Regions from separate parts of the Cellvibrio sp. KY-GH-1 genome, predicted to be linked through region 2. Evidence: predicted binding sites of a transcription regulator. Region 2 holds the regulator's gene; the other holds the start of a gene.

Region 1 (8,079 bases), 2.6 Mb from region 2:
AGTGGTTTTATCCTTATTAATCCAGGTTGCGCTGGTGATTCATATTCTGAAGACGGGGCGTCCTCGCACTTGGATTTGGCTGGTAATGATATTGCCTGTTGCGGGTTCTATAGCCTATTTGGTGCTGGAGTTGCTGCCAGATTTTGCCGGAACCAGATCTGGACGAAAGACCATGAGAAAGGTTCAAGAGTTGGTAAATCCAGATCGGGATTTAAATAGTGCTGCGCAAAACTACCAGGCCGCAAAAACAACAGAAAATGCTTCGCGCCTCGCTCAAGAGTTGTTGATCAAACAACAATATTCGGAAGCCGCTATTCTGTATCGGGATTGCCGAAAAGGAATTCATGAATTTGATCCGTTGTTTATGTATGGGCTAGCTCAGGCTGAGTTTGGTTTGGCTGAATACGCAAAAGTGAAAGATTTATTGGATGAATTAATCGCTAGAAATCCGGACTATAAAAACCCGGATGCGCATTTGCTCTATGCTCGAGCCTTGGAGGCATTGGGGGATGATTATGCCGCTCTGCATGAATACGAGGTTCTGGATTCATACTATCCCGGCGCTGAGGCGAGTTATCATTTCGCCAGGTTGTCAAAGAAGCTCGGCCAAATGGAAAGAGCGCTGCAGGTATTCGAGGCAATTTTGGCAAAGGCAAAAACGTCCGGAAGTCATTACAACGAGCTCCACGGAAAATGGGTCAAATTGGCGGCATTGGAGTTGCGCTCTTAGTCCTTGGAAAAATGGGCTGGAATCCAGCCCCAGGGAGATTAACCGGGGGTTCCGGTTAAGTGAAAGTGACGCTCGCCGACTGCATTTAATCGCGGTTGGCGATGTCCCGAATACTAGCGTTTTCCCCGGCAATAATGGGAGTGACAAATTGCCGCAGCGGTTTGCGCCTTATAGCCAAAAGTGGATTTTTAGGGCCCAAATTAAATCTTTACATCATGAATGGGGCGGAATATAGTGCGGTTTAGCTGGCCCTTCTGCAGCATTATTTATGGTAAGTCCTATCCGTTGTTCTAGCAGTAGATCTATTAGTACCTCGTATTGTTCTTCATAAGTAACATCTGAATTCGCCAGCCTAAGCTCCTCTTGGGGTATTCATTTTATTATTTTGTATAGAGCATCGAGGTTTTTATCATGGCTAGAAGTACTGGCACCGTTAAGTGGTTCAATGAGTCTAAAGGTTTCGGTTTCATCGCGAGCGAAGCAGGTCAAGACGTATTCGTTCACTACAGCGCTATCACTGGCTCAGGTTTCAAAACCCTGGCTGAAGGCCAAAAAGTAGAGTTTGACGTTAAGCCAGGCCAAAAAGGCCCGCAAGCCGAGAACGTTGTTGGTCTGTAATTGCTAGCCATCCGTTTCGGATGCGATTACAAAAAAGCCGCCCGAGCGATCGAGGCGGCTTTTTTATTGCCTTACGGCTGGAGGTAGATGCTGTGTTTTTTGCCTCAAATGATCGCTAAAAGGTCGATTTACTGTCACAAAAACTTCATAATGCGCGCGCCTTGCGGCGGTAAACGCCGACGCAATGGGGTGGTAAAACCACAAGGAGAGGGTGGTATTAAAATCGATCTTCTCAGTCAAGCGGATAACCTATGTTAGAAATGTTCACCGGGCTCGGTTTTTTCATGGGCGCCAGCCTCTTTTTGGCACTCGTCTTCGTTCTTGCCTATGAATTTATTAATGGCTTTCACGATACTGCCAACGCGGTAGCGACTGTCATCTATACCAAAGCAATGAATCCTCACCTCGCAGTAATTGCCTCGGGTATTTTCAACTTTCTGGGCGTGATGTTGGGTGGGCTGGGGGTAGCCTACGCGATAGTGCACCTGCTGCCGGTGGATATGCTGCTAAATATCACCTCGGTACGCGGCATGGTGTTGGTATTTTCCCTGCTGGCTGCTGCCATTGTGTGGAATCTGGGTACCTGGTATTTCGGTATTCCCGCGTCCAGTTCGCATACCCTGATTGGCTCCCTGCTGGGGGTATGTTTGGCGAATGCGCTGATTTCCGAGATTCCAATCAGCGAAGGTGTGAATGTTAAAAAAGCCATCGATATTATGCTGTCCTTGCTGATCTCCCCGCTGGTGGGTTTTAGTGTGGCGGCGCTGGTATTACTGCTGTTGAAGAAAGTATTCACTGGTCCAAAAATTCATAAAACCCCACAAGAGCGCGAGCAAATCGATGGCAAAAAACACCCGCCATTCTGGACGCGTGTGACTCTGGTGGCGTCTGCCATGGGCGTTAGTTTTGTGCACGGCTCCAACGATGGTCAAAAAGGTATTGGCTTGATTATGTTGGTGCTGATTGGTTTGGCGCCCGCGCAATTTGTGTTGAATCTTGATAGCAGCAAATATCAAGTTGAACGCACCCGCGATGCGGCAGTGCATTTGCAAACTTTCTATAAAGAGCACGAAGCCAAGGTAAGTTCAGTGGTTGATGTCAATGCATCTGCTAATGCTGTTTTGCCGGAAACCTTTAAATGTAATGCCAAAGAAAGCATGTTGGTGATTAATGCGCTGATCACTGAAATGCAGGGTATGACTCAATACCGTGATCTGGAATTGAGCGAACGCCGTAACATTCGCCGGTTGTTGTTGTGTATTGATGATGCGGCGAAAAAAGTATCTAAACTCGACGGTTTTAACAGCAAAGAGAAATCCGATTTGGATAGTCTGCGCAAAGACCTGACGGCGACTACTGAATACGCGCCTTTCTGGGTAATCATTGCGGTTGCTTTGGCGCTTGGTCTGGGCACTATGATGGGTTGGAAGCGGATTGTATTTACCGTTGGTGAGAAAATCGGCAAAAGCAGTATGACCTATTCGCAAGGCATGGCCGCACAAATTACCGCGGCAACCGCGATCGGTGTGGCGAGTGTGACCGGTATGCCAGTGTCTACCACGCACGTTCTGTCCTCGGCTGTAGCCGGCACCATGGTGGCCAACAAATCCGGCTTGCAGTTCAGTACTGTGAAAACCATATTGCTCGCTTGGGTATTTACCTTGCCAGCAACTATTTGTTTGTCTGGTGGTTTGTTTTACCTTGGTACCTTGTTTATTGGTTAACCTTTTTCCAGGTGATGTTCAAGCGCGCAGTGTGTGGTTTACATAGCGCGCTTCTCCCTCTCTCTCCAAAAAGTCCCGCTCCAACTTTCCTGTTTCCTGCGTAAAAAATATCCTTTAGCTATTGTCTGTGGCTTTGAATATAAATAGCCTTAACCGGCCCTCCGCTTATTGGTTGAATCCAGAATTTTCCAACCATCGTCACGCCGGATTTACTGGCAATTTATTCATTGATAAGGGATTTTATGTTGTATAAAAAGTTTATTTCGCCCAGTGTCTCGCTCATTATTATGGGAGCGTTAGTGATTGGCTTCAGTGCTGTACGTGCGTTAGGTGTGTTGGGGCCGTCTTCATTGCGCTGGGTGTTGCCGCTCAGTTTTTGTGTTATGGCAATATTGCCCTGGGCGCTATTGACTGCAAATGGTCGTCGCCAAATTGGATTGCAGCGGCCCGATATGGCATCGCGTTACATATTGGCAATAGTAACGGGAACTGGTGCTGCGCTTCTATGCTTTGCGCTCGGTTATTTGTTGTTTGGCAAGGCGGTGGATAATTGGTTTGTAAATATCGGCAATAGTTATAAGGCAATGATGGATACATCTGCCATGTCCTTCTGGATGCTTAGCTTGATTTTTACTATTCCGGCGATGTTGTTCAGCCCCATAGGCGAGGAAATTTTTTATCGCGGCCAACTGCAAAAAACACTGGAGCAAACTTTCAGTATCAATACCAGTACGGTTATAGAATGCACACTGTTCGCACTTATTCACCAGGTGCATCACGGTATTATCAAAACCGAAAGCGGGTTAACTTATTTGCCGCTCTCAGGCGCACTTTGGTTTGTGTTGATGTTTCTGGTGGCTTGGATGTTCGCTTGGCTAAGGGCGAGTAGTGGCAGTATCTATATCGGTATTTTGTCGCACATGGTGTTTAATATTGCGATGAACACCTGCATCTTTTTATTTTTGTGGTAATAAGTTTTGGTGTGAGGTTTTGCGTTAATGAACCCGGAAATAGAGAAAAATTACCAGCGCTTGCGCTCATTCTTTTTTGGTTTATGCATACTAGCCTCAGCGTTACTCTTGCTGACTACAGGTAAGAATATTATTAAAACGACGGCGGCAGAAAACTGGTCGGTTCATTCAGGAAAATTGAAGGGAGATGGCGTAGCAAAGCGTAAAGGTTTGTATCAGAGTAGTTGGATTACCTACAGCTATATCATCAATAACAAACAATACACAGGTACTCGAATCGGTTATGGTATAAGCGGAACTGATGAGGTTCGATTCTCTAATCAATCGGTAAAGGTTTATGTAAACCCGGAAGATTACACAGAGTCAGTATTGGTAACCGGAGTTAAAAAGTCCCACTATGTAGGCCTACTATTTTCGGCGGGTTTTATGTTGCTGGGTTTTTATCTGTGGCGCAGGACCCGGTAGGACTTGATCGCGAGAAGCGGAATCAGGCTAAAATTGTGTAAATTTAACTGCAATTATTGAGTTACCGACAAGAATAAGTATTTATCGCCAGCCCTTCAGGTTTAGCATGCAATCCTTTTATAAGAAAGTGTTAATCAGTTTTTTGTGCTTGCTCTTTGTCTCGGGGCTGTTTAGCTATTTTTGTACCCAGCATAGCCAAGTTACCGCGGTGCTACTGCCGGCGAGTAAAAGCGATTGGGTTTGGCACAGTGAGCTAAACGATGACGCTCCTCAAGGTGGTTTATCTACTGTGACTGTGGCGGATGACCGGTTTAGCCTGAATTTTACCTTGAACCTCTCACACCAGGCACGCTACCCCTACGCAGCAATGAGCCTGGCATTCGGTAAAGCGCAGGGCGTATTGGAGTCTGTGGATTTATCCCGCTTTGACAAGATCACCTTCGATGTCAAATGTGCCCCCGCCAACGTGTTAAATTTTTCCGTTGTAACCTTTGATGAACACGTTTCTGATGCCGGGGATTATTTGAGTTATCGCAGCCCGGCAACATTTTTTTCCTGCAATGAAGTCTGGGCACCCGTAGTGCTGGATTTGACTCATCTGGAAACGCCGCAGTGGTGGTATGAGATGTATAACGTGGAATTGTCACGCAAGGATTATCAATTGAACAAGGTATTCAAGATGAGCTTTGGCAGCAGCGTTCAAAGCCCATTTAATCTGGCCGCCAATATCCAGATAAGCGAAATCAAACTCAGTGGGCGCAACTGGTTCTACACCTATCTGCAGGCTGCTGGTTTGTTGTTAATCTGGAGTGCTTATGCGATCTGGTTGTTCCGCCAGCATACCCGTGCGTTGACGCAAGACCTGAAAGAGAAGCTACAACGCGATCGGCCGTTACTGGCCTACCAGCAATTATCCGTGGAGCCCCACCGCGATAAAGACAAGAGTGCAATTCTGCACTTTATGGCAACGCAGTACGCCAGTTCGGAGTTAACCCTCGATGCTATGACGGCAACCATCGGTGTGAGCCGCACCAAGATCAATGACATCCTCAAGGCAGAACTCGGCTTTACTTTTACCGGTTACCTGAACAAGTTGCGTCTGACAGAAGCAGCCCGTCTGTTGGCGGAAACAGAGGAAGCCAATATTGCCGAGATTGCCTATTCGGTAGGTTACAAAAATGTTTCCTACTTCAATAAGCTGTTCAAAGAAGAGTATAACTGCACGCCTAAAACCTTCAAAAACCTGTCCAGCCAAACTGCTGTTAACGAGCAACAAAAGCCTGATTAGTCCGGGTAATTCGGAAGTGCCCGACGTTACAACTTCAAATTAAATTAAAAAAACTTCAACTATTTGCAAATTGGAACAATTTTTAGGGCAAATATTAACTTCCCTCGGCTGATTTTTAGCAAACTCGCGCTCTATTTCCCTGCCCCGCTGCCGGAGCTTAGGCTGTTCTTTGGCGGCGGGGTTTTTAGTTTGGAGACTCACAATGAAAATAATAAACCTGCTTTTCTTATCGGGCGTACTGGCGATAACTTCTGGTTGTGGAGGCGGTGGTGGTGGTGGTGGTTCCAACGTCCCCGGTAGCGCATCCGTCCCTCCCTCAAGCAGTAGTTCAGTTTCCAGTGCACTAACTGTCACCAGCGCCACCCAATCGAGTAGCAGCACTATATCGACCAGCTCTACGGCTGCTTTCTATCCTGACTACAACAAAAACCCCTTGCCTGCAGATGCAGTAGGCATGCAAAGCAATGCAGTTCAATTGGCAGGCAAAATCAAACTGGGTTGGAATATTGGCAACACCATGGAAGCCATTGGTGGCGAGACCGCCTGGGGCAATCCGCAGGTATCTAAAGAGCTGATGCAATTGCTGAAGGCAAAAGGGTTTGATGCGGTGCGCATCCCTTTGGCCTGGGATCAATACGCTAACCAGCAAACGGCAGAAATCAGCGCGGTCTGGCTGGCGCGTGTTAAACAAGTTGTGCAGTACGCGGTTGAGAGTGACATGTATGTGCTTATTAATATCCACTGGGACGGGGGTTGGTTGGAGAACAATGTAGTTTCAGCCAAACAAGAACAGAACAACGCGAAACAAAAAGCCTTCTGGGAGCAAATCGCCACTGAGCTGCGGGATTTTGACGAACACCTGATGTTCGCCAGCGCCAACGAGCCCAACGTGGAAAGCGCGGAGCAGATGCAGGTGCTGCTCAGCTATCACCAAACTTTTGTCGATACAGTGCGCGCCACCGGCGGAAAAAATGCGTACCGCGTATTGGTCGTGCAGGGGCCTTCAACTGATATTGAGAAAACCAATAAGTTATGGCCGCAAATGCCAGTAGATACAGCTACTAATCGCCTGATGAGTGAAGTGCATTTTTACAGTCCGTACAATTTTGTGCTGATGAGTAAGGATGAGTCCTGGGGCAAGCAAGCCTACTACTGGGGTAAGGGTTTTCATTCGCCGACTGATGTTGAACACAATCCCACCTGGGGAGAAGAGGATTACATAGACACCTGGTTCAAAGCCATGAAAACTCAGTTTGTTGATAAAGGTGTGCCGGTATTATTAGGTGAATTCGGCGCAATGCGGCGCACCAATCTCACGGGGGATGCGCTGAGCTTGCATTTGGCAGGGCGCGCTTACTATCACAAGTATGTGGTGCAACAGGCATTGGTGAATGGCATGTTGCCTTTCTATTGGGATAATGGCGGGCTGGATAACTTCAGTTCAGGCATTTTTGATCGTAAACAGAATACTATTTTTGATCAGCAAACGCTGGATGCCTTATTGCAAGGAGCGGGAAAATAATTATGCAAAACCTATTTGCTAATGCTCGATCTAAAAAAAGCCACTTCATTAAAAGTGCCTGCGCATTTTTTTTGCTCATGTCATCAGCAATGTTATGCGCACAGGGGCGCGTGATCGCTGTTGATGTGTCTCAAACCAAGGGTGAGTTAAACCGATTTTTTGATTTAAGTATCGGGGCAGGGCGTGCTAATGAGGGCCTGCGCGCTGATTGGCAACAACAGTTGGCTGAAATAAAGCGCGATGCAGGTTTTCGTTACATTCGCATGCACGGCTTGCTCACTGATGATATGGGTGTATATAAAATTGATGCCCAGGGGCGTGAGCATTACAACTTTCAATATATAGATGCTCTCTACGATTATATTCTCAGCATTGGCATGAAACCTTTTGTGGAATTGGGCTTTATGCCATCGGCTCTGGCGAGTGGCGATAAAACAATTTTCTGGTGGCGCGGCAATGTTACCCCACCACACAGTTATGAAAAGTGGGAAGCACTTGTTAAAAAACTCACAGAACATTGGACGCAGCGTTACGGCGCAGAAGAAGTTGGGCGTTGGTATTTTGAGGTTTGGAATGAACCCAATCTCGACGGTTTTTGGGCAGGTAGTCAGCAAGATTATTTCAAACTCTATGCTCACAGTGCGCGGGCAATCAAGAGTGTAAATCCAAATTATAAAGTGGGTGGCCCCGCGACGGCAGGTGCGGCCTGGATTCCGGAAATGATCGCTTACTGTGCGGAACACAAGATCCCGCTGGATTTT
Region 2 (8,079 bases):
ACGTAGAGCCGGTAACAATCGCCTGCAAGCTACTGATCAGCTTTTCCAGCGAAATATCTTTTAATAAAAAACCATTGGCGCCAGCGATCAGGCTTTGGCTAAACAATTCTGCATCGTCAAAGGTGGTGAGCATTAACACCGGGGTGGAATTTTTTTGGGCGCGCAGCCGTTTTACTAGAGCAATTCCATCCATTTCCGGCATGCGTATATCGGCCAGCAGCGCATTAACCGGTTGTTGGGCGATTAAGGTTAAGGCTTCTTCCCCATTACGTGCTTCCCAGAGTACGCGCGCGTGTCCGGAAATTGCCAGTAGTCCGGCGATGCCTTGCCGTACCAATTGTTGATCGTCGACCAAACCTATATCAAGCATTCGTTAACTCCAGTGTGATGGATAAACGACAGCCTGTCGTTTGGGGAATTAATTCTGCGCGGCCATTAAACTGTGCAAGCCGCTCCTGCATCCCGGTTAAGCCATTGCCGGGTTTTATTGGCAATGAACAACCCTTGCCTTGATCGTCGATATCTATGTGGATGCAACGTTGATCTTGTTGTAAATTCAAATGAAGATACTGCGTATTGCCATGGCGCACGGCGTTGCTAATACCTTCTTGTATGCATAATAGTAATTGCTCTGCCATCTGCGCCGATTCCAACTGTAAGTCGCCGTGAATTTCCACGGTTAATGCAGGCAGGCGAGTGGCGAGTGTTTTTACTGCCTGACGAATGTCGACGGTTAGTGGGGTGCGTTGGTCGCGCACTACCGCGCGAATATTCTCCAACAATTGTTTGGCCAGTTGTTTGGTTTCCGCGACGGATGATTGCAATTGCTGATCGACTCTATGTTGCAAAATCTCCAGTTGTAAATTTATCGCAGTGAGTTGGTGGCCGAGAATATCGTGCAAATCGCGCGCGATGCGCAAACGCTCGTCCTGTTTACTGGATTGCGCCAGGATAATGCGCGTCGCCAATAGTTGTTGATTAACCTGCTCCAATTCTTCGCGTGCTTGCTTCTCGCTCACCCGCGCGAATGCGGTGCCCAGTGCAAATATTTGAAATCCCATATAGGTAAGCGCTACCACGATATGGTTGTAGAACTGCCAGTGGAAAAAAAGAATCGAATAAAACAGCAGATTGCTAAACAGAACTAATAAAATCGCGCGCTGCCGTGAAAAATAGTCAGCCAGTTGCGAGGCCCATACCACCAGCAGAATGGGTGCCAGGTCGCTGGGATAAATAAGCAATAACATGAGCGCAATGGTTAATTGCAGGTGTAAAAAAATCCGGTGCCGTGCGTAATAGCGGCGTTCGCCCAGATGGTAGACAACAGCGGCAAATAAAATCAGGAAGGAAACATAACCGACAATTCCAAGCGTCGCGTAGGACGTGCCGGCGAGACGTTGGAATTCGATGTATACCACCGCACTCCAGGTAATTACCCCTGCTAACATTGGCAGATGTTTGTCATTGCTCATTGGGCGCATCCTGTTTTGAGCTGACTATCTTAAGCCCTAAATCGTCTGCTTATGAACAGGATATTTGTCATCACCTTGTGCGTTTTTTTAATCAGAAAAGCAAAACGGCAATCCAGTTGGATTGCCGTTTTCGTTTCGCCTCGAACTAACTTGCAGGATTGTTCGAGGGAAATTTGCGCGCGCGTAGATTAGTTACACGCACGTACCAATGACCAGGCATTTTGCCATGCCCAACCGGTACCTGGAGCGTATGGGCCGCCCACAGTACACCAGCCTGAAACGGTACATTGATATTCGCTACCTGCGTTTTGTACTTTAGCGCCATTGGCGTAGCTGCTGCCGTTTACGTAAGCAGGCGAAGTACAGCTGCCAGTAGCAGTAGAAGAGGCGACTGAGCTAACAGCGACGCTGGACTTGCTAGAAGAAACTACCACTGCGCTGGAAGCAACAGACGATGAAGTCGGGCTGCCGGTACAAGCGCCCAAGTCTAACCAATGAGCGTATTGACCCGAGTTGGTCGCTGGGTTGTTGTTTTGGGTCCAGTAGTTAGCCTGGTAGCGATTTCCGTTGTACTGCACTTGTTGCGGGTTGGTGTACGCGGTTTGCGCATTCCACACAGGCAAGCTGGCGCAAGTATTGTTGGAAACGCTGGAGGCAACTGAACTGGCCACCGAAGAAGCAACTGATGATGGTGCTGCAGAGCTTTTTACCGATGAGCTGGTGCTAGCAACAGAGGAAGTTGTCGTGCCGCCGAAGTTAACGTCAATACATTGATAGAAACCTTCCGCTGCATCGCGCTCCCAGTCGCGTTGCCAGATTGAGTACACAATGTGGCGACCGGTACGTTGTGGCAGGTTAACCACATGGTTGGAAACAGCTTCCTGATCCGCTTTGCCTGAGTCGTGGATCAACTCCAGATCGCTCCAGCGCAGCGGTTGGCTGTGGTTATAGCCTTCTTTGGTAATGTAATAACGGAAATACCAGGTTTTGTGCGCCGCAGTGTTGGTCCAGGTAAAGGTACGTGGGCCAGGTACTACGTTGGTTGCTGGCCAGTCCGTACGCGCCAGGTCCATACCAAACAGGTTGGAGCGGTTGGCAGAGCAGAGACGACCATCAGGAATGAAGAACTCGTGGTTGTCTTTAACGCCGCCCACAGCAACCTCCTGTGGGGTGTAAAGACCCGCGTTGCCGGCTGCTTTTGCGGCGATACAGGCTGGATGGGTTGGGTTTTCAATACCGTTCTCAGCACATTGGATGTAACGTGATTTTGGAGAAGATACATATCCGTGGGCAAATGCCTGGCCTGCAGCCAGCAGTGAACCCATTACTACAGCGGCAATACCGCAAGTTTTTATTGTCTTTTTCACTCTCAATCTCCTGGGTAATTTAGATTGGTCATAAACCAGTGCGAACCTTAGGGTAATCGCTTGTTATTTAACTCATGCAGTTCCCTGCGCACTTGGCGTCAGGATCATTGCATGGGGATCGAGTCTAAAATGACAACGTTGTTTTATCCGGTCCGACTTTAAGTCAATAGGGTAATAGTTTTGTCATTAAGTGCGAATTTGCGAAGCAATTCCGGCTTTAAGTGCCAGTCAAGTTCGACTTTTGGTGGGAAAGCAGAAAAATTGACAAGGTTGTCACTTTTCTGCCAAGCGAGCTGATATCACGAAGGGTTACTTTTGCGGTAGAGGAAATATGCAGGTAAAGGTACTGCCCCGGCCCGGTTCGCTGGTGATTTGCAATTCAGCATCGTGGCGCATTAGTACATGCTTCACGATTGCCAATCCCAAACCAGTACCGCCCGTGCTGCTGTTGCGGCTGGCATCGACGCGGTAGAAGCGCTCGGTAAGGCGTGGGATGTGTTGAGCTTCTATACCTGGCCCGTTATCGCTGACGGAAAAGTAAAAATGTTTCTGATCCTGCCATAACAAAAGACTAATACGCCCTTCGTTGGGCGTGTACTTTACCGCGTTGATAACCAGGTTGGAAAAGGCGCTGTGTAATTCCTTTTCATTTCCAGGTAACTGCAAGGGCTTGGTGGTGTTGTTGCAGATGAGCGTGAGCTGCTGTTCCTTTTCTTTACTCAACACTTCGGCTTCGCTTTTTACAATCGCGAGTAGCTGTTCGATATTGATTGGCTTGTGGTTGTGGCCGGCTTCAGTGGTTTCCAGTTTGGATAACACCAGCAAATCATTAATCAATAGCGACATGCGCTTGGATTGCTGCAACATTTGCTGCAACGGCTTAATCCACGTAGGTGTAGTGTTGTTATCCACCAGGGTTTCTACATAGCCGTTGATAACCGTCAGCGGTGTACGCAGTTCGTGGGAGACGTTGGCAATGAAGTCCTGGCGCATTTTTTCCAGGTTATGCAGCTGTGTTACGTCGCGAATTACAATTAACCGTTCATTCTTGCCAAACAGGGTGATCTGGAATTGCAGCTGTTTGGACGCGAAGCGCGAGGACGGCAGTTCCAGTGGTTCCTCGTAGTTGCCTTCTTCAAAGTAGGTCACGAATTTGGGGTGGCGGATAAAGTTGATGACCGATTGCCCCTGGTCTTTGGTGCTGAGCGCCAGCATTCGGTGTGCGGCCGGGTTCCAGAAATCCAGATGGCCGCGCGCATCCAGAATTACCAGGCCATCTTTTAGTGCAGAGCTGATTTCCTGAATGCGTTTAATCACCGCTTGCAGGTTTTCTTTTTCCAGCCGCTGGTCGCGTTGTAATTGGTAGATATTGTCGAAGATCTGGCCCCAGATACCGCTGGCTTCGGGCGGGTGTTCGCTCTCCTGACGCACCAGCCATTGGTTGAGACGGCGCATCTGCCAGAGCATCCAGAGAATATAAATCGCACAGCCAAATAGCATCCAAAGCGCATAATGGTCGCTAAAAAAGCCAATCACGCTGCAGACAACGAGGATGACCAGAATACGTTGGAGTTCGGTACTGAAACCTTTAAGCAAGGGGGAGCCTCTTAGTTCTTAATCCGTATCCGGAGGTAGAAACCTCTGCAAGACACGCCGTGAACCCATCCATGGGGGCTCATCGTCGACGTCCCTGTCTCCGATGGTCTTGCAGAGGTTTCTACCTCCGGATACTCACCGCAGAGTGAAATCAGGCTTCAATGCGAGTGGAGAAACGGTAACCGGTACCGCGTACGGTCTGGATCAAGTCTTCATGGCCGTCTATGGTCAGAGCTTTGCGCAGGCGGCGAATATGCACATCTACCGTCCGCTCTTCCACATAAACATTGCCGCCCCACACATGATCCAGTAATTGGCTGCGAGTATAAGCCCGTTCCTGGTGAGTGAGGAAAAATTCCAGCAGCCGATATTCGGTGGGGCCCATATCGACCGACTGATCATTGATGGTCACGCGGTGGCTGGCGGGGTCCAGACACAAGCCCTGAACGGTAATGGGGGCGGAATTGATTTGCGGATCGGCGCGGCGCAATACTGCCTTCAAGCGCGCGACCAGCTCACGCGGGGAAAAGGGTTTGGTGATGTAATCGTCAGCGCCCACTTCCAGGCCCTGAATTTTGTTGTCCTCTTCACCTTTGGCGGTCAGCATGATGATCGGAGTTGCCGAGGTCACCTCATCGCGCTTCAACCGGCGCGCCAATTCGATACCGCTGGTGCCGGGCATCATCCAGTCGAGCAGGATTAAGTCAGGCTTTTCATCAATGATCAGGCCGTGAGCATCCTGCGCATTGCTCGCCTCCATGACTTGATACTCAGCCATCTCCAGTGCCACGCGCAACATATCGCGAATAGCGGATTCATCATCAACGATCAGAATTTTGCGACCAGTCATAAAGGTGCTCTGCCTGAGTAAACCACGGGAAGCTTCGGTATTTATGAAGCTAATATTGCAGCTTATTAAATAAGTTCAGTGTTACACATTTATGACAGTGTGCAGGATATTTGGGGGAAATATAGCACGTAAGATCTTTATGAACGCTGTTCTAAGGGGCAAACGCTCCGCCAAACCTGTATTGTTCGTTAGTGTGTTTAGGCGATGTATTTTGTTACCAAGTATGACCTTCGATAATGTCACAGGAGGGCGTCAATCGGAGGTTTCCGTTGATCGCTAATAGCGTCATAGATGGCTGCACCGCGTGAAACTGCGATACCTGCATCGGCAATCGGTGCTAACGCTTATCGAATTGGTAGATGAAGCCGCAAAACGTGCTGCTCGGTGAGTATTATCGAGAGGGTTGACCGAGTGGCGCATACTTTAACGTTAACATTAAAAAATGCGCCACAAGGGCGTTTTATCGCTGGCCTGCTTGATTGTTAAAGTAACTATCATGCAGGAATAATATTCCCTTAATCGGGAATATTATTGGACGCAACTAGCCGCATCCACCAGCAGGCTGGAAGATGTGCTGAGTGGGAAAATACCGTTGATGGCTCCGGTAATGGTGTCGTGAATAGCGACATCACGCCATACGTTTTGATTGGCAATTGTTTGCTGAAATCCGTAATTCAGCTGGAAATTGGCGACTGCCGGGATATTTTGCAGAGCACTGACCTGGAAAATTCGCTTGCCGCCGCTATTAAACACTTCCACGACATCGGCCTCGGGCAGACTGATCTGGATGGTTGAGATGTAATTCGCGTTGCGCAACTGCAGGCTCAGAAAGACGTTTTGTCCCTGTAGTACACCGAAACCAAGGCTGGCAGTACCCTTGTCAACACCTGCCTGAGTTTCGCAAACAACTGTAGGGCTGGATGAACTCGCGCTTGAGGTTGTAGCTCCTGAGCTTTGCGTCGCTGTTGAACTGCTGTTAGTGGTTGATGACGAGTTACCGTTACAACTAGCGGTATCGACCAACGTAGTCAGGGTGGTTGCCAGCGGGTTGGCCCCGTTTACTGCACTAGTAATAGTCTCGTAAATACCGATGGTGCGCGTTACGTTCAGGTTGGCGTTCAGTTGTTGGTAGTTAAGGTAGATCGACGTCAGGCTGGTTGAGGGCAGGTTTTCCAGTGCCAAAACTTCATAGATAAACGTTGAGCCATTAGTGCTTACCAAAGTTACATAGGCGTTATTCAGCTGGACTTCCGGAAATTGCCAACCAAGATCCGCGTTTTGCACCTGGAGGGACAAGTAGACTCGGTTGCCAGCTGCCACACTAAGCCCCAGTTCTGTCGGAGTGTTATCCAGTCCACTTATCAACGGGCAAGCAGCGACACTGGATGTTGAGCTGACACTGGAGGTAGATGAAAAGCTGGTGCTGGAGGAAGTCTTCGATGATTTGGACGACTTTGAAGATTTTGATGATTTGGCGGACTTTGAAGATTTGGAGGACTTTACCGATTTGCTGATGCTACTCACATCCTTGCCGGTCGGATGAGCCGGTTCTGATGCACTGACAGGTGCAGCAATAACCAAAGCTAGCAAGCTACTCGCGATGACATTAAGGTATTTCATTGAGTTTATCTCCTGATAGGCGATAGTCCTTTTGCAGCAATAATCCCTGTGCGGTGTTCCTTGCCACAAAAAAACCTGGGTTGAGGTTGGGCGGCGATTATATAGTGAGCTTGAGCTCCAACATATGCCTGAATTATGAAGATTTACCCACGGCTAAGTCGGCAGCTAACCCCACAAAAATCGCCATCCCCACCCAGTTATTATTGAGGAAGGCGTTAAAGCAGGCGTCGCGGGCGCGAAAGCGGATTAGCCACTGTTGATAGGCGAACAATCCGCCCGCTACTACCAGCCCAAGGTAGTAGAGGCCGCCCAATTCAAAGCGATTGCCCACCAATACCAGTGCGTAAATGGTTAGTAGCTGCAAGGCACCGGTGATTAGGCGATCTTGTTCGCCAAACAAAATGGCGGTGGATTTCACTCCAATTTTCATGTCGTCATCCCTATCTACCATGGCGTAGAAGGTGTCGTAGGCGACGGTCCAGAGTACGACGGCCAGATAAATCACCCACATATGGCGGTTGAGTTCACCGGCTTCTGCGGCATAGGCCATGGGAATTCCCCAAGCGAACGCGGCGCCCAAAACTACCTGTGGTAGGTGAGTGTGACGTTTCATAAAGGGGTAACAAAATGCCAGTGCCAAGCCGCCAACGGAGAGTTTGATGGTTAGCGCGTCGGTCATGAGGACTAGGCCAAAGGCGGTCAGGCAAAGTGCTATAAACAGGACGATCGCTTCTTTGCTCGAGACAGCACCTGTCGCCAGTGGTCGTTCTTTGGTGCGCGCGACCTTGCCGTCGATTTTGCGATCGGCGAAATCGTTAATCACACAGCCAGCGGCGCGCATCACAATCACGCCCAATACGAAAATCACAAGATTCTTGATGCTGGGAACGCCTTTGGCTGCCAGCCACAGTGCCCAGAGCGTTGGCCATAGCAATAATAAGGTGCCAATCGGGCGATCCATACGCATCAAGCGCCAGTAGTGCGGTGCCTTTTGCAAGATGAAATTACTGGATGGCGTTTTTTCTAGCAATTTTTCTGCATTTTTAAGGATTTTCGCTGCATGATTCCTGTTAGCTGGAGCTGGAGCTGGAGCTGGAGCTGGAGCTGGAGCTGGAGCTGGAGCTGGAGCTGGAGCTGGAGCTGGAGCTGGAGCTGGAGCTGGAGCTGGAGCTGG

Evidence for each region. Region 2 encodes PhoB, which activates phosphate uptake and scavenging genes when phosphate is short. Its sites were predicted from a motif close to TGTCATAAANNTGTAACA; they were not measured.
Region 1: a site for PhoB is predicted at 1,481-1,498, ahead of D0C16_RS06825 (inorganic phosphate transporter). Genes of this name have one in related genera too.

The regions. Positions count from the first base shown of each region.
Region 1 covers NZ_CP031728.1:1,604,061-1,612,139, reverse strand. The annotation lists gene D0C16_RS06835 (hypothetical protein) at 1-730, shown strand, start outside; gene D0C16_RS06830 (cold-shock protein) at 1,142-1,348, shown strand; gene D0C16_RS06825 (inorganic phosphate transporter) at 1,600-3,072, shown strand; gene D0C16_RS06820 (CPBP family intramembrane glutamic endopeptidase) at 3,315-4,043, shown strand; gene D0C16_RS06815 (DUF3592 domain-containing protein) at 4,071-4,508, shown strand; gene D0C16_RS06810 (AraC family transcriptional regulator) at 4,615-5,796, shown strand; gene D0C16_RS06805 (glycoside hydrolase family 5 protein) at 5,999-7,318, shown strand; gene D0C16_RS06800 (glycoside hydrolase) at 7,321-8,079, shown strand, end outside.
Region 2 covers NZ_CP031728.1:4,166,212-4,174,290, forward strand. The annotation lists gene D0C16_RS17605 (response regulator transcription factor) at 1-370, opposite strand, end outside; gene D0C16_RS17610 (sensor histidine kinase) at 363-1,472, opposite strand; gene D0C16_RS17615 (lytic polysaccharide monooxygenase) at 1,661-2,839, opposite strand; gene phoR (phosphate regulon sensor histidine kinase PhoR) at 3,149-4,435, opposite strand; gene phoB (phosphate regulon transcriptional regulator PhoB) at 4,587-5,285, opposite strand; gene D0C16_RS17630 (hypothetical protein) at 5,814-6,905, opposite strand; gene ubiA (4-hydroxybenzoate octaprenyltransferase) at 7,039-7,872, opposite strand.